4 regions of the Myxococcus sp. AB025B genome follow, and region 1 is predicted to be linked to each of the others. Evidence: riboswitches for the same ligand, from Rfam matches in the RefSeq annotation. Region 1 holds a riboswitch; each other region holds the start of a gene.
The links. A riboswitch is a leader RNA that binds a small molecule or an ion and turns the genes downstream of it on or off. The one in region 1 is predicted to bind cobalamin.
Positions count from the first base shown of each region.

Region 2: another riboswitch for cobalamin. It lies ahead of FL311_RS31110 (TonB-dependent receptor); the one in region 1 lies ahead of FL311_RS32955 (hypothetical protein).
Region 3: another riboswitch for cobalamin. It lies ahead of FL311_RS09240 (aspartate aminotransferase family protein); the one in region 1 lies ahead of FL311_RS32955 (hypothetical protein).
Region 4: another riboswitch for cobalamin. It lies ahead of FL311_RS31540 (acyl-CoA thioesterase); the one in region 1 lies ahead of FL311_RS32955 (hypothetical protein).

Region 1 covers NZ_SRLW01000267.1:1,234-5,927, reverse strand. The annotation lists gene FL311_RS32965 (ubiquinol-cytochrome c reductase iron-sulfur subunit) at 1-425, opposite strand, end outside; gene FL311_RS32960 (cell surface protein) at 422-1,150, opposite strand; gene FL311_RS32955 (hypothetical protein) at 1,147-2,523, opposite strand; cobalamin riboswitch at 2,708-2,924, opposite strand; gene FL311_RS32950 (MXAN_6577-like cysteine-rich protein) at 2,944-4,557, opposite strand.
Region 2 covers NZ_SRLW01000239.1:8-4,701, forward strand. The annotation lists partial or broken gene FL311_RS31110 (TonB-dependent receptor) at 1-916, opposite strand, end outside; cobalamin riboswitch at 975-1,222, opposite strand; gene FL311_RS31115 (FHA domain-containing protein) at 1,232-1,753, opposite strand; gene FL311_RS31120 (hypothetical protein) at 1,830-3,089, opposite strand; gene FL311_RS31125 (tol-pal system YbgF family protein) at 3,086-3,964, opposite strand; gene FL311_RS31130 (RNA polymerase sigma factor) at 3,961-4,557, opposite strand; gene FL311_RS31135 (hypothetical protein) at 4,602-4,694, opposite strand, start outside.
Region 3 covers NZ_SRLW01000040.1:30,244-34,937, forward strand. The annotation lists gene FL311_RS09235 (MDR family MFS transporter) at 1-1,738, opposite strand, end outside; cobalamin riboswitch at 1,921-2,135, shown strand; gene FL311_RS09240 (aspartate aminotransferase family protein) at 2,400-3,764, shown strand; gene FL311_RS09245 (aldehyde dehydrogenase family protein) at 3,761-4,694, shown strand, end outside.
Region 4 covers NZ_SRLW01000244.1:8,125-12,818, reverse strand. The annotation lists gene FL311_RS31545 (S1C family serine protease) at 1-1,302, opposite strand, end outside; cobalamin riboswitch at 1,422-1,661, shown strand; gene FL311_RS31540 (acyl-CoA thioesterase) at 1,787-2,206, shown strand; gene FL311_RS31535 (hypothetical protein) at 2,372-3,043, opposite strand; gene FL311_RS31530 (hypothetical protein) at 3,231-3,713, shown strand; gene FL311_RS31525 (6-phosphofructokinase) at 3,855-4,694, shown strand, end outside.

The DNA.
Region 1 (4,694 bases):
CGGGCCGGGCCCTGGAGGACGGCGCCGTCCAGGGCGAAGCGCGAGCCATGACAGGGGCACTCCACCACGCCCTCCCCGGGCCGCCAGTCCACGCCGCAGTCGCCGTGCGTGCAGATGCGCCACAGCGCCACGAAGCACCCGGGCGTCGTGTGGACGAGCAGCACGTCCAGCAGGGCCTCGGGCGCGTGCACCCGGGCGTGGCCTCCGGGGGAAGCAAGGCCCGGATGCGCTTCGAGCCGCACCTCCACCCAGCCGTCGGCGGCGGTGCCGGGCTGGGGGAGGTCGGAGCAGGAGGCACCCTCGGGCGGTGGGTCCAGGACGATGGCCTCCCGCCAGTCGCCGCCGCACCCCGCGCCCAGCGTGGCCAGGGCACAGCCGCCCCGGGCCAACGTGAGGAGCGCGGCGCGGCGGTCCAGGTCCGTCATGGCGCGGCGGTCAGCGACACGCCGTTGACCACGGCGACGGCGTCCAGGTCGAACCCCGCGGAGGTGCCCGCCGAGCCGTTGGTGCCCGCGTCGACGATGCGCACGTAGCGCGCCCGGGCGAGGCCCACGGTGGCCAGGTCGAACCCGTCACCGCCGGCCACGGCGGGGTCCGTGGCGCTGATGCCCGCGGCGGGGTTGGCCGTCACGGGACGCACGCCCGCGCAGCCCGGGTAGTTGTTCGTCGCGTCCGAGGGGGCGCAGGGGAACTCGTGCCACTGCACACCGTCGTCGCTCACCGAGACGCGGCCCCGCTCGGTGAAGGCGCGCGGGCCTCCGGCGATGAGGAAGCCGTTCTCGAAGACGAGCAGGTCCACGCCCGGCCCATCCACCACCGCGATGTCCGTGAAGCGCAGGGTGATGGAGCCGCCCTGCCCCAGCGAGAGGACATCCAGCGAGCCGCTGTCCAGCCCCGCGCCCACCGGCGCGCCCAGCACGATGGACGGGAAGCGGTCCTGTCCGAAGCCCGCGCCGGGGCCGGGCAGGTACTCGACCACCTCGTCGGCGTACGGGTCCGCGGGCCGCGAGGGGCTCGCGTCCGTGCCCGAGTCACCGGGCCCCGCGTCGTCGTCCGTGACGGGAGCCTCGTCCCCACCGCACGCGGACAGGCTCAGCGCCAGGGCAAGCACGGCGCCGCGACCGAACCACGAGGAGGCGCGCGCGCTCACGGCGCCACCTGGAGGCGCACCAGGCGCCGGCCGTTGCGGTCAGCCACGCCGACGAGCACGTCGGAGCCGAGCGCCTTGAGCATCCGCACCGTGGTGCACTGGTTGACGTAGGTGAGCACGGGCACGCGCGCGCCCACCGTCACGGCGTCATTCGCGCCGACGGACAGCGCGTAGCGGGACACGTCGGTGGCGACGAAGTCGTAGTCCGGGGGAGCGTAGGCGCCGCGGTTGAGCACCACGCCACCGCCGAAGGCCGCGACGTCGTTGAAGTCGCTGCCCACGTCGACCTTCGCCTGGGTGCCCAGGTCCAGCGGCGTGCCGCTGGTGATGGCGGTGGCGAGCGTCGTGGGCGCCACGCCGTGGAGGACGTTGACGAAGTTCTGGTCGAAGTAGCCCAGCGCGGCGACGCCCGTGTCCGTCACGGCGGTGAAGCCGCTGCCCACCACGTCACCCTGCGGGAAGTTGACCGCGCGCACCGTGCCCATGGGGTCCGTGGACGTCACGAGGCCATAGACAGCCAGGTCGGAGGCCGAGCCCAGACCACCGCCGTTGACGAGCACCGCGCTCAGCTCCCCGGACGTGAAGGCCGCCGCGGAGAAGTTCTTGGGCGCGACGACGAAGCTCGAGTTGGCCGGCGTGGCCAGGTCATACGCGGCGACGTTGCCCGGCGAGCCCGTGGCGCCCAGCGTGTAGCCGGTGAAGACGCGCAGGCCGTCGTTGATGACGTAGCCGTTCGGGTACACCGTGGCGCCGCCCTCGCGGTCCGCGGGGGTGATGATGTCGAAGAGCTTCGTGGTGCCCGGCAGGAGGTCGGGCCAGGTGCCCAGCGAGTACAGCGCGGCGTCCTTGCCCCGTCCCTGGATGCCGTAGAACGCATACGTGGGGCCCGGAGAGGCGCCGAGCGCGAGGATGTCCGGCGACAGCGCCACGGACTCGGCGGCGACGAAGCCCGGCTGGAGCACGAGCGTGCCCAGCTTCGGGTCCAGCGGCACCGTCGCGCAGTCGACCACCACGGGGCCGGCATCCGGCTCACCCGCGTCCGGCGCACCTGCATCCGGCTCACCCGCGTCGGGCGTGCCCGAGTCGGGAGTCCCCGAGTCGGGCTGACCCGCGTCGGGCTGGCCGGCATCCGGAGTCCCCGAGTCCGGCTGACCCGCGTCGGGCGTGCCCGAATCCGGCGTGCCCGCGTCGGGTGTCGGGGTGGTGGGGGCAGGCTCGGTCTCGCACCGCTCGTCGACGCAGACCCACTGCTGTCCCGCGGGGGCCTCGCCATTGTCGGCGCGGCAGTCGAACGGGTCGACACACTCCGGGTTGCAGCCGGTGCCGAGCAGGGCCACGGCGAAGGAGGCCACGGCCAGTGATGCGGACTTCATCCAAGGTTTCGCGCGCTTCGATTCAGCCGTCTTCATCTGCGTCCTCGTCCCTCTCCGCCCCCACGGGCGGGTGGGCTTCCAGGAGGACGCGGTCGAAGGCGGGCACCCGGGCACCCCACGGTGCGCGGTGAATGGGCTGACGCCTCCGCCGCCTCCCCTCGGAGGCCTCGGTGATGTCCGTGCCCAAGGGGCACGGGTCCACGGCAGGTTTTCGGACTCGCAGGCGCGGGAGCCCCGGAGGGCGCCCACCTAGTGGCCGTCGCTTCCCAGTCCCGTGAGGGACCAGTGCTTCCATGACGGCGGTCGTTCCTGCACACCGCTGCGGGGCAGTCCCGGATTCGCACCGGGTTCCCTAGAGCCGCCGTGGTTCGCACGACGGCACCGAGGACGCGGCCGGGATATGGCGGGTGACAGGCATTGTCAATGGAGCGCGGTGACGTCGATGGCGTTGGACACGGGGCGTCGAGGGTCCACCGGGCACGCCTCCAGCGCGGGGCCCTTCGCGGTGGGCGTGGAGGAGCCCCTGCGCTCGGTGAGGGTGCCATCACCGACCTCCACGACGAAGACGCGGCCCGCGTTGGTGTCCGCCAGGTACACCGCGCCCCGGGACACGGCGAAGCGGCTGGCCACCGACAGCATGCAACCCGGTGCGCCGGGCTGACAGCCGGGATTCAGCGCGTAGGAGGCCACGGGGACATCGTTCTTCACCAGCACCAGCCCCGTGGAGCGCACGGACGTGGCGAGGTAGCCGTTGGCCGTGTCGTAGATGGCCTCACCGATGCAGGCGACCACGAGCTGGTCACCAACGGCTTCCACGTAGCCCGCGTTGAGGCAGCGCTCCTTGCCCAGGTCGATGGCGCTGACGGCGCCGGTGGCGGGGTCGATGCGCGCGAGCATGCCGGGCCCGTTGGGGCGGTAGTCATTGGCGGGGTTGAGGTTGGTGAGCGCCACGTACACGTGGGTGCGCGTCGCCGTCACCGAGAACGGCAGGGGCATGGAGCCCGTGCCGTCGAAGGGCTTCAGGTCGAGGCCGGTGAGCGACAGCGTGTCCACCTTGCGCGGCTGCGTGGGGTCGGAGATGTCCACGCGCGCCACGGCGTTGCCGTGCTGGAAGTTGGAGCTGCCGGTGCCGAAGAGCGGGATGTAGAGCAGGTCGCCGAAGCGCGCGAGCGCCTGCGGGCTGGTGTTCGGGCCGAGGTTCAACTGCCCCACGGTGCGCAGGCCCAGGCCGTTGCCGTGGGACGGGCCGTCACGGCGGAGCACCTGGAGCGTGTTGTTGACCGAGTCGATGACGTACACGTGGGGCGGGTCCACGAGGATGTCATTGGGGGAGCCGGACACGACGCCCAGAGAGTCCTCCTCGACGAGCGCGCCCAGGTTGCCGCCGGGGGCCTGGAGCAGCTTGCCGTTGGTCATGTCCGCGCCGAGCACGAAGCCATCCCAGGACGCGAGCGCCTGGATGCCCGCGCCGAACTCACGGCGAGGTCCGAGCTGGTCCGTCCCGGCCTGGAGGCCCACGAGCTGCCCGTTGGTGAAGCACGCGGCCACGACGTCGTAGGTGCAACGTCCCGCGCGGCAGGACTGCGCGTCGGGGCACACATTGCCGCAGGCGCCGCAGTGGAGCGCATCCGACTGGCCGTCCACGCACGCGCCGGAGCAGCGCAGCAGCCCTTCGGAGCAGCCCTCGCGACAGGTGCCGGACTCGCAGACCTGTCCGGCGGCACAGGCCGAGCCACATGCGCCGCAGTGGGCGACGTCCGTCGCGGTGTCCACGCAGGCGCCGTTGCAGGACTCGGTGCCCGCGCGGCAACCACAGGCGCCGTCCTGACAGACCTCGCCCGAGGAGCATGTGGTGCCACAGGCGCCGCAGTGCGAGGTGTCGCCGCGCGTGTCCACGCAGGCGCCCTCACAGACGACGAGGCCGGAGGTGCAGACCACACCCTCGTCGGGACAGCCCGTGAGCACGAGCGCCGAGGCACAGAGCAGCGACAGGACGAGCCGCCTGGGCGCTATGAAGGAATGAGCAGGAAGCATCGAGTCCTCAGGAAGGGGATGGCAGGCGCGGCATCACCGCGAACGACCGGTGCAAGGGAGGGCGGACGCATGCGACGTGCGCTTCGCGAGAGCGCAAGCTCCGGCGGACAAACCAGGCGCGGAGAACGGACGCGTGC
Region 2 (4,694 bases), on a different contig from region 1:
CCTCCAGGCCATCGCGACGGAAGAAGCCCCTCGCACTCGCCTGCGTCCCCGACCACCTCACGCCCAATGACAGCCGGTCCAGGTCCTGTCGCCCCGCGGACTGGGGGTTCTGTACCGTGCCCGGAATCGCGCGGTCCTCCAGCGACAGCTCGGACAGCACATCCAGCCGCGAGCCACCCGGGAGCCGCCGCCGATACCGCAGCAGCACGCCTCCCCCCTTCGCGTCGTTGCGCGCGCGCGCCTCCGCCGTGACGGGGTTGTCCGGCACCGCGGGCAGCTCATCCAGCTCGTACGCGAAGTCCCCATCCGAGCGCCCCGCGTGCAGCAGCACCAGCGCGTTCCCGTCCAACAGAGGCCCGGTGATGGCCACGTGCCCCAGCGCCGTGTTCCAGCTCCCGTAGACCACCTCTCCACTGGCCCGCACGTGCGACGACGGCGCGCGCGTGACGATGTTCACCGCGCCGCCGAGCCCTCCCGAGCCATAGCGAGCCCCCGCGCCCCCGCGCAGCACCTCCAGTCGCTCCACCAATGCGGCCGGCACCTGCGACAGGTCCGCCATGCCGCCCGCGCCGTTGAGCGGGATTCCATCCAGGAACACCAGCACCCCGTTCGACGCGGCGCCGCGCACCACCAGGCTCTTGCTCTGCCCGTAGCCACCCGAGTCCTGCACCGCCAGCCCCACCGAGCCCACGAGCAGCTCCGCCGTGTCCCGCGCCTCGCCCGCATGCTCGCTCGCGTCGATGACGGTGATGGCGCCCGTGGGGTCGCGGCGCTCGGGGGCGTCGGGAGGCGGCGGCGCCTTGCCTCGCACCACCGTCGCGGGCACGACGACGTCGTCCGTCGCCTGCGCGCGCGCTCCGGAAGGCAGGCTGAGCGCCAGACACACCAGGTGCCCGGCGAGGAAGGTGCGCCGCATGCTCCGCCTTCCGCTCTCTCCATCGAAGAGAGAAGGCCGTCCGCACGTGCCGCCACGCGACACGTCCGCACCCTCGGGCAGGTCTCCTGGCTGATGGACTCCAGCTCCAGGCGCACGACGCGTCTGGCTGGAAGGGGGCTTCCGCCTTCCCCCGGAGCGTCCGCCTGGACACCGCCGGAGTGGCGACAACCGAAGTCCCCGGCCCTGACCTCAGGGCTGCCCATTCACAGTGGCGGGACCGCGCCGGAATCGCACCGGCTTCCCTCTTGAAAGCCCGACATGGGCACCCAAGGGCGCACCCCTTCTAGGAGCTGACTACCAGCGCGTCAAGCGCACCCGGGACGACACGTCGCACGCGCGCGCGTAGGACTCGAAGGCGCTCGCCTGCAGGAACACCACCTGTGCGCTGCCCAGTCGCAGCGACGCCTGGCTGAACAGCGGCGTCGAGCGCCCCGGCACAATCAGCACCCCCTCCACGAAGGTGCCGCCGTGGCTCTCCAGGTCCGTCACGCTCCACACCTCGGTGTGCGGTTCCGGACGGAAGCGCGCGTGCTGCCGCGACACGGTGGGCTCCGGCAGGACGATGTCGCACTCGGGGCTGCGGCCCACCATCACCTCGGGGCCGCGCCCGGGGAAGCGCGGACACAGCTCGAACACCACGGGCTCCATGACCCGCGAGGGAATCGGCACCTTCAGCGTCGGCGGCTCCACCTGCGCCACGGAGCGCGGACGGCTCGGCATGGAGTCCCACACCAGAACGGGCCACCCGACCTCCCGCAGCAGGGCTTCGCGGTCCTCCTGGAGCCGGGACATCAGCGCGGACAGACGGTGGAGCACGACGAGCCCTCCAGGCCGGGAAGGTGTGCACGCAAACCTGTGCACGCCTCCTCGCCCTGTCCACCCCCCCTTTGCGTCACTCCACGGTCCCGCAGGCGCTCGCCAGCGAGAGGATGTCGGAGTCGTAGTGCAGCGCCAGCGTGCCGGACGACTCGATGTGGCGCACGAAGACGGAGCCGAACACCTCCGCGTTGCCGCTGAGCGTCAGCGTGGCGCCGGGCGCGTAGAGGTTTCCCGCGAGCACGCTGCCCGCGGAGATGCCCAGCGTCCCCGTCCCCGCGGCGTACACGCGCACCTTCGCCGGCGCGTCCACGGACCCCAGCAGGAGCTGTCCGGCCACCGTCATGTCGCCGCCCACGAACAAGTCCAGCTCCCCCGGCGGCACCACCTCCACCGAGAGCCGCTCGCCGATGACGACGCTGTCCCGCACGAAGAGCGCGGTGCGCTCGCGCACCACGAGGTTCAGCCGGCCCTGGCCCTCGATGCCCGTCAGGAAGAAGCGCCCGCACGGCAGCTCCAGCGTGCGCTCGCCGGTGAAGCCCTGCAGCGCCGTGGGCTCCAGGTCGATGACGTCGTTGTGGTTCTCGCGGGCGTGGTTGGCGATGAGGCCCTGGATGTCCACCACCGACGCGGTGTCCCCGCACGCGCACGGCGACACCGAGTCCACCGGCTCGCGCAGCACCTCGGCGGCCGTCACCGTGCCGGACATGCTGCGCTCCGCGGGCACCGCCAGCTTGCCCGCCACGCTCAGCGACGCGAGCCCCACGTCGCCGCGCACCCACGCGTCCCCCGTCACCTGAGCGGACACGTTGCCGCTGAGCGGACCGCCGCTGTACAGCCCGCCGCCCACCGACAGGCCGCGCCCCAGCAGGATGCCGTCCGCGCCGCCCGCGCTCAGCCCGCCGCCAATCGTCAGCGTGTCGTTGGCCGCGACGCCGCCGTTCGTCGCCACCGCGCCGCCCTTGCCGCCCGGCACGTACTTGCCCAGCGAGCTCTTGAACGCATCCGTGGTGAGCGACGCGCTGAAGGCCAGCCGCTCGCACGAGCACAGCGCGTAGCGGAAGGCCCGCTCGGCCAGGTGCCCGCTGCACACCTTCGCGCCCGTGAGGCTGTCGCCCACCAGGAGCAGCGGCCCCGTGGACGCGCAGAAGGCGGTGTGGTCATCGGCGGGCTCCTCGCCCTCGCCCGTCGTCGGCCCGCCGTCCGACGAGGCCACCGGCCCCGCGTCGTTGCGAGGCGTCTCGATGAAGGCCACCGGGTCCTTCACCTCGCACGCGCTCCAGGCGCCCACCAGCCCCAGCACGCAGAGGACCTTCGTCACGTTGGCGCGACTCATCGACCTGAGACCTCCTTCAGCCGCTTCCGGGCCGCCACGGCATGGGGCGAATCGGGGTGACGCGCGAGGAAGTCCTCCAACGCGCGCACCTCGCCGTCCCGGTCCCCCAGCGCGCGCAGCGCCTCGGTGACACCGTGGCTCGCCTCTTCTTCCAACAAGCCCCCGGGCCAGCCCTTCAGGGCCTCCTGGTACTGGCGCAGCGCCCCGCGCGCATCGCCCAGGTGCTCCAACCTCAACGCGCCCGAGGCCACGCGCGCGACGTACGCGGACATGCCCTGGGGCTCGGCCCGGATGACGCGCAGGTAGAGCGCCTCGGCCGCCTTCCACTGCCCGGTGGCCCGATGCGCGTTGGCCCGGCGCAGCAGGTCCTCCGGCGCGGGCGCGGCGGACGGCGCGCTCATCCGGGGCTTCACCGGAGCGATGGGCTCCAGAGCGACCGCATCGGGCACCTCCGGAGCCACCCCCTCCGGCCCTGGAGGCACGGACCGCTCTCGCGCGACCTCACCGGGCAGCGACGGCACGCGCGGCTCCGGCGCGAGCACCTCGGGCACGGGCACGACGGGCTCGGCGCGGGACATCATCGGCGCGGAGGGAGCGATGACCGCGGTGTCCTCCGGAGCAGGAGGCTCCTGGCGACGCCAGAGCTGCCAGGTCGCGACCGCCGCGGCGCCGACCACGAGCAGGGCCCCGCCCATCCACCAGTGCGGCCGGTGTCGCCGACGCGGGGGCGGCGACGGCGCGTCCATCGCGGCCAGGAGCGCGGCCTGCACCAGCGCGGCGGACTTCTGCCGCGACAGCCGGCGCGCGGGGCCGGAGCCGTCATCCAACGGCGCGAGCAGCGCGTCCGGCCCGTCCTCATCCACGAGCCGACTCATGCCGCACCTCCCTCCGGAGCGCCACCCGCCTCCGTGGCCAGCGCGCGCAGCGCCGTGCGCCCCAGCCGCAGGCGGCTGCGAATCGTCTCGAAGGGAATCCCCAGCTCGTCCGACACCTCCGGCACGCTCATGCCGAGCACATGGTGCAGCACCATCGCATGCCGCTGCTCGTCGGGGATACGGTCCAGCAACATCACCATGCGACGGCGGTGGACGTACTCGTCCGGCGGCGCGTCCTCGGACGGCACCGCCATCAACTCGGTCGGCTCCTCGCCCCTGCGCGCCTCGGTGCCCCGGGCGCGCCGGAGCCACGCGAAGGTGGTCCTCGCGACCACCCGGTCCGCCCACGAGTGGAACGGCCCCTCTCCCCGGTACGAGGGCAGCCCCCGGAGCAGCGCGATGAGCGCCTCCTGGGCGATGTCCTCCACGTCCCCGTCGCCGTGCACCAGGTAGCGCACCAGGTTGCGCACCCGGGGCAGGAGCTCCAGCAGCAGGGACTCGGCGGCCTCCTTGCGCCCCTGGATGGCCGCCTGGATGCGCGGGTCCACTCCAGGTCTTGCCCTGCCGATGGCTTCCGGACCCGTGCTCGTCATCGACCCCATGGAGGGAGGCCGAGGCGAAAACGGGTCATCACCGCTCATGGCAGCAGCACCAGCGCCAGGGACGCCCTGGGCCGGATGGCCCAGCCCTGATTGCGCGGCACGAAGTTTCCGTTCTCGGAGTAACCCAG
Region 3 (4,694 bases), on a different contig from region 1:
GCCTCAGGGTCACCAGGAACGCGAGCAGCGCGACGAAGATGGCGCAGCGGTACACCGCCTCCACCGCCCGCGTGAAGGACTCCTTCAGCGCCAGCGCCGTCCGGTCGACCGCCTCCATCGCCCGCTGCTCCTTCGCGTCCACAGCGGAAACCGCTGACTCCGCCGCAGGCTGCTCGCGTGCGTTCGCATCAGAGGACGCTGCTTCCCGTACCTCCGGGCGCTGAAGGGCCTGCCGCTCGGCCTCCAGCTCCGCGCGCACGCGCTCCTTCACCTTCTCCGCCTGGAAGGCCGACTGCGCGGGGCCCGCCTCGCTGCCTCCGACACCGGGTACCGCGGACGCCAGCTCGGCGCGCAGCTTCGGCGGCAGTCCCTCCGTGGCGCTCGCCACGCGGGTGCCCAGTTGATGCGACAGCGTCGTCGCGAACACCGCGCCGAGCAGCGCCACGCCCAGCGTCATCCCGAGCTGACGGAAGAACGTGGCCATCGCCGTGGCCACGCCGATGCGCTGGGGTGACACCGCGTTCTGGATGGCCAGTGTGTAGAGCGGAATCGACGGTCCCAGGCCCACGCCCACCAGGACCATCTTCACGGTGACCTCCGTCTGCGTCGACGTGGGCGTCAGCGTGAACCCCATCACCGTGAAGCCCACCATCAACACCACCAGCGAGCCCAGCATCAATCCCTTGTACCGGCCGATGCGTGACACCAGTTGACCGCTCAGGATGTTGCCCGCCACCACGCCCAACGTCAGCGGGGTCAACGTCAGCCCCGAGTGCGTGGCCGACAGCCCCACCACGTTCACCATGAACAGCGGCAGGAACACCACGCCCGACAGGAACACCGCGCCGATGACGAACACCGCCGCGTTGCCCAGCGCGAACGTCCGGTCCTGGAACAGCTTCAGGTCCAGCAGCGGCTCCCGCGCGCGCCTCTCCTCGCGCAGGAACAACCCCGTCCCCACCGCCGCGAGCGCGAACAACCCCAGCACCTGCCACGAACTCCACGCCCAGCCGCCACCGTGCGCCACCTGCTCCGCGCCACGCCCCAGGCTGAGCGCGAGCAAGAGCGGCACCACCGCCAGCGCCAGCAGCACCGCGCCCGTCACATCCAGCTTCCCGCGCGAGGCTCCCGGCGGCTTGAGCGCCGGCATGCGCGAGAGCACGAGCGCGAGCGCCACCGCGCCCACCGGCAGGTTGATGAAGAACACCCAGTGCCAGCCCAGCCGGTCCGTGATGAAGCCTCCCGCCAGCGGTCCCACCACGCTCGACAGGCCGAACATCGCGCCGAACAGGCCCTGGTACTTGCCTCGCTCGCGCGGCGGATAGAGGTCCGCCACCACCGACAGCGACGCGGTGAAGAGCGCCGCGCTGCCCACCCCCTGCACCGCGCGATACAGGATGAGCGTCACCGTCGAGCGCGACACGCCGCACAGGAAGCTGCCCAGCAGGAACACGACGATGCCCGCCGCCAGCACCACGCGCCGGCCCAAGAGGTCCGACAGCTTCCCCCACACGGGCACCATCATCGTCGACGCGACCAGGTACGACGTCGTCAGCCACGGATAGAGCGCGGGGGAGATGCCCAGGTCCGCCTGGATGGACGGCCCCGCCGTGGCCACGATGGTCTGGTCCAGCGCCGCGAGCAGCAGCCCGAGCAGCGCGCCCGACATCGTGAACACCCGCTGTGCACGGGTGACCGTGAAGGGCGCGGCGGCGGGGGGCGTGGCGGACGGGGCCATGGTCTCGGGGCGTCCTCCGGCGCGCAAGAGCCACCCATGAAGGTGACGCCTGCGCACCGGATGCGCCAGCGCTCATGCACGGCAGGTCGCTCGTCGAACATCCCTGAGCACCGCCAGCCGTCATGTCCACGCGCGTCGAGCGCGCACCGGCGCTTCGCTTGACAGTCCGAAGAGGCGGACAGTACATACCGCCCCATGTTGGTGCCCGGACCTCGGTCCGAGCTTAAAAGGGAACCCGGTTCGAATCCGGGGCTGCCCCGCAGCGGTAAGTGAGAACGAGCCTCGTCATCCGCACTGGTTCCCTCGTGGAGCTGGGAAGCGACGAGTCGTAGGAAGCCGGCCCCCAAGGCCGAAGCGCTCACGAGCCCGAAGACCTGCCCGCATCCGACCGTGGGAGAAATCCACGGACGGTTTCGACCTGGAGCCGCGTGGGACGGCCGGAAGGTTCGAGCGGCGCTCGTGCCTCGACGGGCCCTCACGCGCGCTCGACTTCTCCGACCTCCATCCCCCGTGTCTCCAGTCGCCCGTGGGGGCGAAGGTCGGTCCGTGGGCTCCAGTCGGGGCCTGGTGTGCGCTCACGCGCGCATTGTGACTGCCCTTCTTCCGCGCGGGAGCCCTGTCGGGCGACCTCCGGTCGTCCGCGCTGCGTGGAGGACGGACGATGCGGGACGAAGCCAGGCACACGGTGCGCTACCCCGAGGGGAACGTGCTGCTGCGCAACCTCGCGCGCGACTTCCCCGTGGTGACGCACGGCCAGGGCGTCCACCTCTTCGACGCGAGCGGCAAGCGCTACCTCGACGCCTCCGCCGGAGCGCTCGTGGCCAGCGTGGGCCACGGCAACCGCGAGGTGGCGGACCGCATCCACGAGCAACTGCTGCGCGTCGCCTACGTCAACGGCACCCACTTCACCACCGACGTCACCGAGGAGCTCGCCGCGCGCCTGTGCGCCCTCGCGCCCCAGGGGCTCACGCGCGCCGCGTTCCTCGGCTCGGGCTCCGAGGCGGTGGAGGCCGCGGTGAAGTTCGTGCGTCAGCTCTGGGTGGAGCGAGGCCAGCCCCAGCGCGGCAAGGTCATCGCGCGCGTGCCCGGCTACCACGGCAACACGCTGTACGCGCTCTCGCTGTCGGGCCGGCCCCACTACAAGACCTTCTTCGGCCCCCTGCTGGCGGAGGTCGTCACCACGCCCGCGCCGTACCCGTACCGCTCCGGGCTGGAGGACTACGCGCAGGACGGCGCCGAGCACTACGCGCGGCTGCTCGAGGAGACGATTCGTCGCGAGGGCCCCGACACCATCGCCGCCTTCATCGCGGAGCCCGTCATCGGCTCGTCCGCGGGCGCGTCACCTCCGCCGCCCGGGTACTTCGAGCGGGTGAGCGCCGTGTGCCGCGAGTACGGCATCCTCACCATCGCCGACGAGGTCATGTGCGGCTGCGGTCGCACCGGCCGCTTCTTCGCCAGCGACCTGTTCCACTTCACCCCGGACGTGCTGGTGCTCGGCAAGGGCATCAGCGGGGGCTACGCGCCCCTGAGCGCGCTGCTCATCCGCGAGGAGCACCTGGAGGAGCTGCGGCGGGGCTCGGGCGGCTTCATGCACGCGCAGACCTACCTCCAGGCGCCCGCGATGACGGCGGCGGGGCTGGCGGTGCTCGACTACTACGAGCGGCACGACCTGGTGGCCCATGCCGAGCGCGTGGGCGCGCACCTCCAGCGCCGGCTGCGTGAGGCGCTGGGCGCGCTGCCGCACGTCGGCTCCGTGCAGGGCGTGGGGCTGATGGCCGGCATCGAGCTGGTCGAGGACACCGCGAGCAAGCGCCCCTTCCCGCGCGCGCGCAAGGTCATCGAGCGGCTGCTCGCGGCGCTGTTCGAGCGAGGGCTCGTCCTCTGGTCCAACACGGGCCACGCGGACGGGACGAACGGGGACCTGCTCATGGTCGGCCCCCCGTTGGTCATCACCGAGGCGGAGGTCGACGAGCTGGTCGACACGCTCGCCCGCGGCATCCACCACTTCTTCCAGGAGGCGTCATGAGTTTCCGCATCACCTACTCGGTGCTGGAGGCGGACCTGTCCGCGCTGCACGCGCGGTTCGACGAGGCGCTCACCGCCGTGTGCTCGAAGCTGGGCGGAGAGCTGCCGTCGTGGCTCGGCGGCGAGGCGTTCCGGAGCGGAGATCTGCTTCAGAGCCGCAACCCCGCGCGGCCGGACGAGCTGCTCGTCTCCGTGCACCGCACCCCCGTGGCCGAGGTGGACCGCGTGGTGCGCGTGGCGCGCGAGGCCCAGCGCGGCTGGGGCGCGACGCCCTGGCAGGAGCGCGTGCGCATCCTCCGTCGCGCCGCGGACCTCATCTCCGAGCGGCGCCTGGAGCTGTCCGCGCGCATGACGCTGGAGGTGGGCAAGAGCCGGCTCGAGTCGCTCGGTGACGTGGAGGAGTCCGCGGACCTCTTGCGCTACTACGCCGGTCAGCTCGAGCAGGCGGACGGCTACTCGCGGCCCATGGCGCGGCTGTCCCCCAACGAGGACACGCGCAGCGTGCTGCGGCCCTACGGCGTCTTCGTCGTCATCTCGCCGTTCAACTTCCCGCTCGCGCTCGCGGCGGGGATGAGCGGCGGCGCGCTGCTCGGCGGCAACAGCGTCATCCTCAAGCCCAGCGAGGAGACGCCCTGGTGCGCGGAGGGCCTGTACCAGGCGCTCGTCGACGCGGGCCTGCCTCCGGGCGTCTTCCAGGTCGCGCACGGCGAGGGCGAGACGGTGGGCGCCGCGCTGGTGCGCCACCCCGGCATCGACGGCGTGTCCTTCACCGGCAGCAAGGCGGTGGGCATGGCGCTGCACCGGCAGATGTCCACGGGCCGCGTGCGGCCGTGCCTCCTGGAGCTGGGCGGGAAGAACCCGGCCATCGTCTGTCGCGACGCGGACCTGGAGGCCGCCATCGAGGGCTGCTTCCGCTCCGCCTTCGGCATGT
Region 4 (4,694 bases), on a different contig from region 1:
CAGCTTGCGCGCGTTGTCCGCCGTGAAGCCGCCCAGCGTGAGGCTGGTGTCCACCCCGCTGGTGCTGGCGTTGAGCGCGGCGGCGCGTAGCACCAGGTCATAGAGCCCCGGGAAGCGCTTGTACGCGCGCAGGCACATGGCCGCGCGCACGGGCAGCCCGCCCACGTCCACGAACTCGGATTTGCACCGGAAGTTGGTGACGTCCTCGCGCGAGGCCTCCACCGTGTCGGGGTCCTGCGAGAACAGCGCGGTGTAGAGCGCGGAGAAGCGCAGCGCGCCCAGCTCCTGACTGGAGGCCTGCTGATGCAGGAAGGCCACCACGCCGGTGCGGTGCCGCGAGGACAGGTAGATGTCCTCCTCGGACGAGCACTGGTAGTTCGTCACGGTGTACGGCACCTCCGGGTCGTGCGGCGTGTCACCCCAGCACTTGAGGAAGGGAATCCACCGCCCCGGGACGTGGTAGCTGCCCAGGGTCTGCTTCGGCAGCGAGGCCGCGAGCATCTGCTCGGTGAGCCGCTGCTGGTTCTCGATGAGCTGCGCGCGCACCGTCTCCAGCAGCGCGGGCGTCGCGTCCGGCGCCATCTTCAGCGCCCGGCCGAGCAGCGTCCTCGCGCGGTGCACCGGCACCAGGAAGCCCAGCTGGTTGCCCATGGTGGCCACGTTGACGCCCACCACCGTGCCCTGCCCCGTCAGCGTCGGGCCGCCGCTCATGCCCGGGTTGATGGCGCCGCTGAAGTGCAGGCGCTCGTAGAGCGAGTCCTGGATGAAGCCGTTGTACGTGCCCTCGACGATGGTGGTGCCCAGGTCATGGGGGTTGCCCATGGCGAACAGGCGCGCGCCCTGGGGCGGCTCGCGGTCCTCCAGGACGAAGAAGTCCTTCACCGGCTCGTCCATGCGGATGACGGCCAGGTCGTGCACCACGTCCACGTCCACCAGGCGCGCGGGCACGGGCTCCCCGCCGGTGCGCAGCACGAGCTGCGCGGTGTAGTCCTCCGGGTGGAGCACCACGTCGGAGACCACGTGGTAGTTGGTGATGGCGTACCCGTCGCCCGAGACGAAGAAGGCGGAGCCGATGGACGAGCGCGTGCCCGAGCGGCGCTCGATGATGCGCACCTGGGCGACGCGGTTCTGGATGCGCTGGAAGAGCTCGTGGGTGGCCGGGGGCAGCACGGCCGGAGGCGGCTCGGGCGCGGGAGCGGGCACGACGTCGGGTTGGCTTCGGACGGCGGAGGGCGCGCCCGGTTCCGATGGGGCGACGGCCGGCGCCTGCCCCAGCACGGCGACGAGGAGGAAGACGAACATGGATGCCGCGCACGCTATCCCAGCGCCGCGCGCGCGGGGGTACCGAGTGGCGGGGGCATGAGGCCTCCGGTGCGCTCGTCGACCCACCTGCCCTGTTGGCGGCGCGCCGGGCAGCGGGTAGGGTCCGCCCCGCCCGAGGTGCCTCGTGGGGGTCCACGAGGTTTAGCAAGGGAATCCGGTGTGAATCCGGAGCTGCCCCGCAGCGGTCAGTGGGAACGAACGCCGTCGAACACACTGGTCCTCGGCAGGCGAGGGCTGGGAAGGGACGGCGCCTAGGACGCCAGCACGCGCCGCGATGAGGGGCGGGTGGTGGGAAGGCCCACGGAGCCCGAAAACCTGCCTCGAGCCCATCTGGGACGCGGACAGCGCCCCGGGTGGCGCTTCGCCCCCGACCTTCGCGGGAAGGTCAGGCCATCCATCGCGGCCCACCGCCGCCCTCGGAGGTCTTCATGTCCGGGGAGGCCCGTGGGCCAGGAGTCCGTCCATGAGTCACATGCAGCCGTCCCGCCCCTCCTCCGCCACCGAGACGCGGATGGTGGACATGGTGTTCCCGGATCAGACCAACCACTACGGCACCCTCTTCGGAGGTCAGGCCCTGAGGTGGATGGACATGTCCGCGTTCATCACCGCCAGCCGCTACACGCGCCGCACCGTCGTCACCGCGTCCAGCGAGCGCGTGGACTTCCACATGCCCGTGCAGCAGGGGCAGCTCGTCGAGCTGGTCAGCCGTGTGACGGCGACGGGCCGCACCTCCGTCACCGTGGACGTGGAGATGTTCGCCGAGGACCTGCTCACGGGCGCGCGGGAGCTGTGCACGCGCGGGCGCTTCGTGCTCGTGGCGCTGGATGAGCACCGCAAGCCCACCGCCGTGCCCCCGCTCTTGCCCGAGCCGGGTGCGCAGTGACGTGAAGCACTGAGACGCAATGCGCGCCGGAGCCGGCTCCTCGGGCTCTGGCGCGATCTTCACGAGGTGGCATCACGCGAGGCACGCGTGGATTCGCCTCGTCTCCGAAGCGGCCCGCTCGCGGCACCCTCCAGTGGACTCACCCGGGCGCGAGCCGCGTGGCGGTCACGCCTCGGAGGCCCTCCGCCCCGCGCGCCCCCGGCGCCACGCCGCGTAGGACGCCACCAGCGCACCGGCCAGCGCCCCCGCGAGCGCGCCCAGCAAGCGCCGGGGCACCACGCCGGGCGTCGTCGTCGGCTCCAGTCGGAACGTCTCCAGGGAGGCCCGGACGCTCGGCGCCAGCACCTCCCAGCGCACCGCGGGCGCGCTCACCACCACCACCGCGTGCCGCCCCTCCGACGCGAGCCCCGCCACCAGCACCGTGCGCGTCTGCCCCGCGTCCCGCAGCGTCCCCAGCACCTCCACGCGCGGCGCATCGCCTCCAATCCGGTCCACCCGCTCCGGCGACAACACCACCCCCAGCTCCCGCTGGAAGTGCTGCATCACCGCCGACGCGAAGTCGTCGCGCTCGGAGGGGCTCGCGGAGAAGCCGCGCTCCACCACCGACACCAACATCGTCGCCGCCTCCGGGCCCTCGCCATCCGCGAGCGCCGCGGACAAGGCCCTCGGCGTCTCCGCGTCCAACGTCACCGCCCCCGCCACCGAGCCCGTGTACGGCTCCCACCGCACCATGTGGAACCCCTCGGGCGGACGCAGCACGTAGCCGTCGCGACGCAGCTCGGTGCCGAGCGCGCCCGACAACAACAACCACCCTCCTGCCACCCACGAGAGACTCACGCCGCGCAGCATAGGTCCCCTGTGCCCCGGACGCGGCCACTCGCGTGCCGGGCCGCATGAACCCATGGATACCCAGAAGACACGGCTTCACGGGCGCGGAGCCCGCCGGCCCGGCACACCGCGAAGTCAGCGCCCGGCGCGCCTTCGTTGTGACATCCCCGTCGGGCACGGGTAACCTCGCGCCGAGATGAATCCTGCAGCCCGGGTGGAGATGGAGGCTCGCGCCGACCGAGCGCTGCGCCGTGGAGAGCTGGTCGAGGCGCTCGACCTCTATGAGGCGCTCCTCCTGGCCTTCCCGGACGACGGCGCGCTCGCCGACAAGCTCGCCAACCTCCGCGAGTCCCTCCAACCCCTGGAGCTCCAGAAGCTGGAGGCCTCCCGACCGCCCGAGGAGCCGGAGCTCCCGCTCGGCCCCTCCTCACCCGCCCAGGAGGGTGAGCGCCTGTTCGCCCTGGGGGACTACGTGGGAGCAGCCGCCGCCTACCGCCGCGCCGTCCAGGAGCGCCCCGACAACGAGCTCTTCAAGGAGCGGCTGATCGAGGTCTACCGGATGGCGAAGGAGATGCCCCTACAATCTCCGACAGACAAGGCGCTGCCCAAGGCGCCCCAGCCCCGCCTGCAGGCCCTGCTGGACCGCGTCGCCTCTCGTCGCCGCCTCAAGCGGGACTGATGGAAGCTCGCGTTTCCACTCGGAAATCCGATCCGTGAGGTGATTCGCGCGTTGCACCCCGGCGCGGGGGCCTCCTATCATCAGGTCCGACGTCGCTGTCATGGTGGGCACCCCTGCCTCTGACACCCGCGTCCGACCCCTATGGCCCGTTCACTGAGACTCGGAGTCCTCACCGGTGGCGGAGACTGCCCCGGGCTCAACGCGCTCATCCGTGGCCTCGTCAAGCGGGGGACGCACGAGTTCGGCCACGAGTTCGTCGGCATCGAGAACGGCTACATGGGCCTGGTGGAGCCCGACCTGACGCGTCCCCTCACCGAGGAGGACACGCGCGGCATCCTCCCCAAGGGCGGCACCATCCTGGGCACGTCCAACCGCGCCAACCCGTTCATCTACGCCTTCAGGGAGGGTGAACGTTGGGTGGAGCGCGATGTGTCCGACGCCGTGCTGCGCCGCTGCGAGGCGCTGAAGCTCGACGGCGTCATCGCGGTGGGCGGCGACGGCACGCTGTCCATCGGCCACCGGCTCAGTGAGAAGGGCCTCAAGGTGGTGGGCTGTCCGAAGACCATCGACAACGACTTGAGCGGGACGGACCAGACGTTCGGCTTCGACACCGCGCGCCTCATCGTGACGGAGGCGTTGGATCGGCTGCACTCCACGGCGGAGGCGCATGACCGGGTGATGCTGGTGGAGATCATGGGCCGGCACGCGGGCTTCCTCACGCTCGAGAGCGGGCTTGCTGGCGGAGCGGACGTCATCCTCATCCCGGAGATTCCCTACCGGGTGGAGTCCATCGTGGAGAAGCTGCGCCGCAGGGCCACGCGCCGCCGCAGCTTCTCCATCATCGCCATCTCCGAGGGCGCCTTCCCCGTGGGCGGCACGCTGGCCGTGCTGGACAAGGCCGAGGACGTGCCCGGACGGGGCGTGGTGCGGCTGGGCGGCTCCGGCAAGGTGTGCGCGGACCTCCTGGCGCAGCACCTGGAC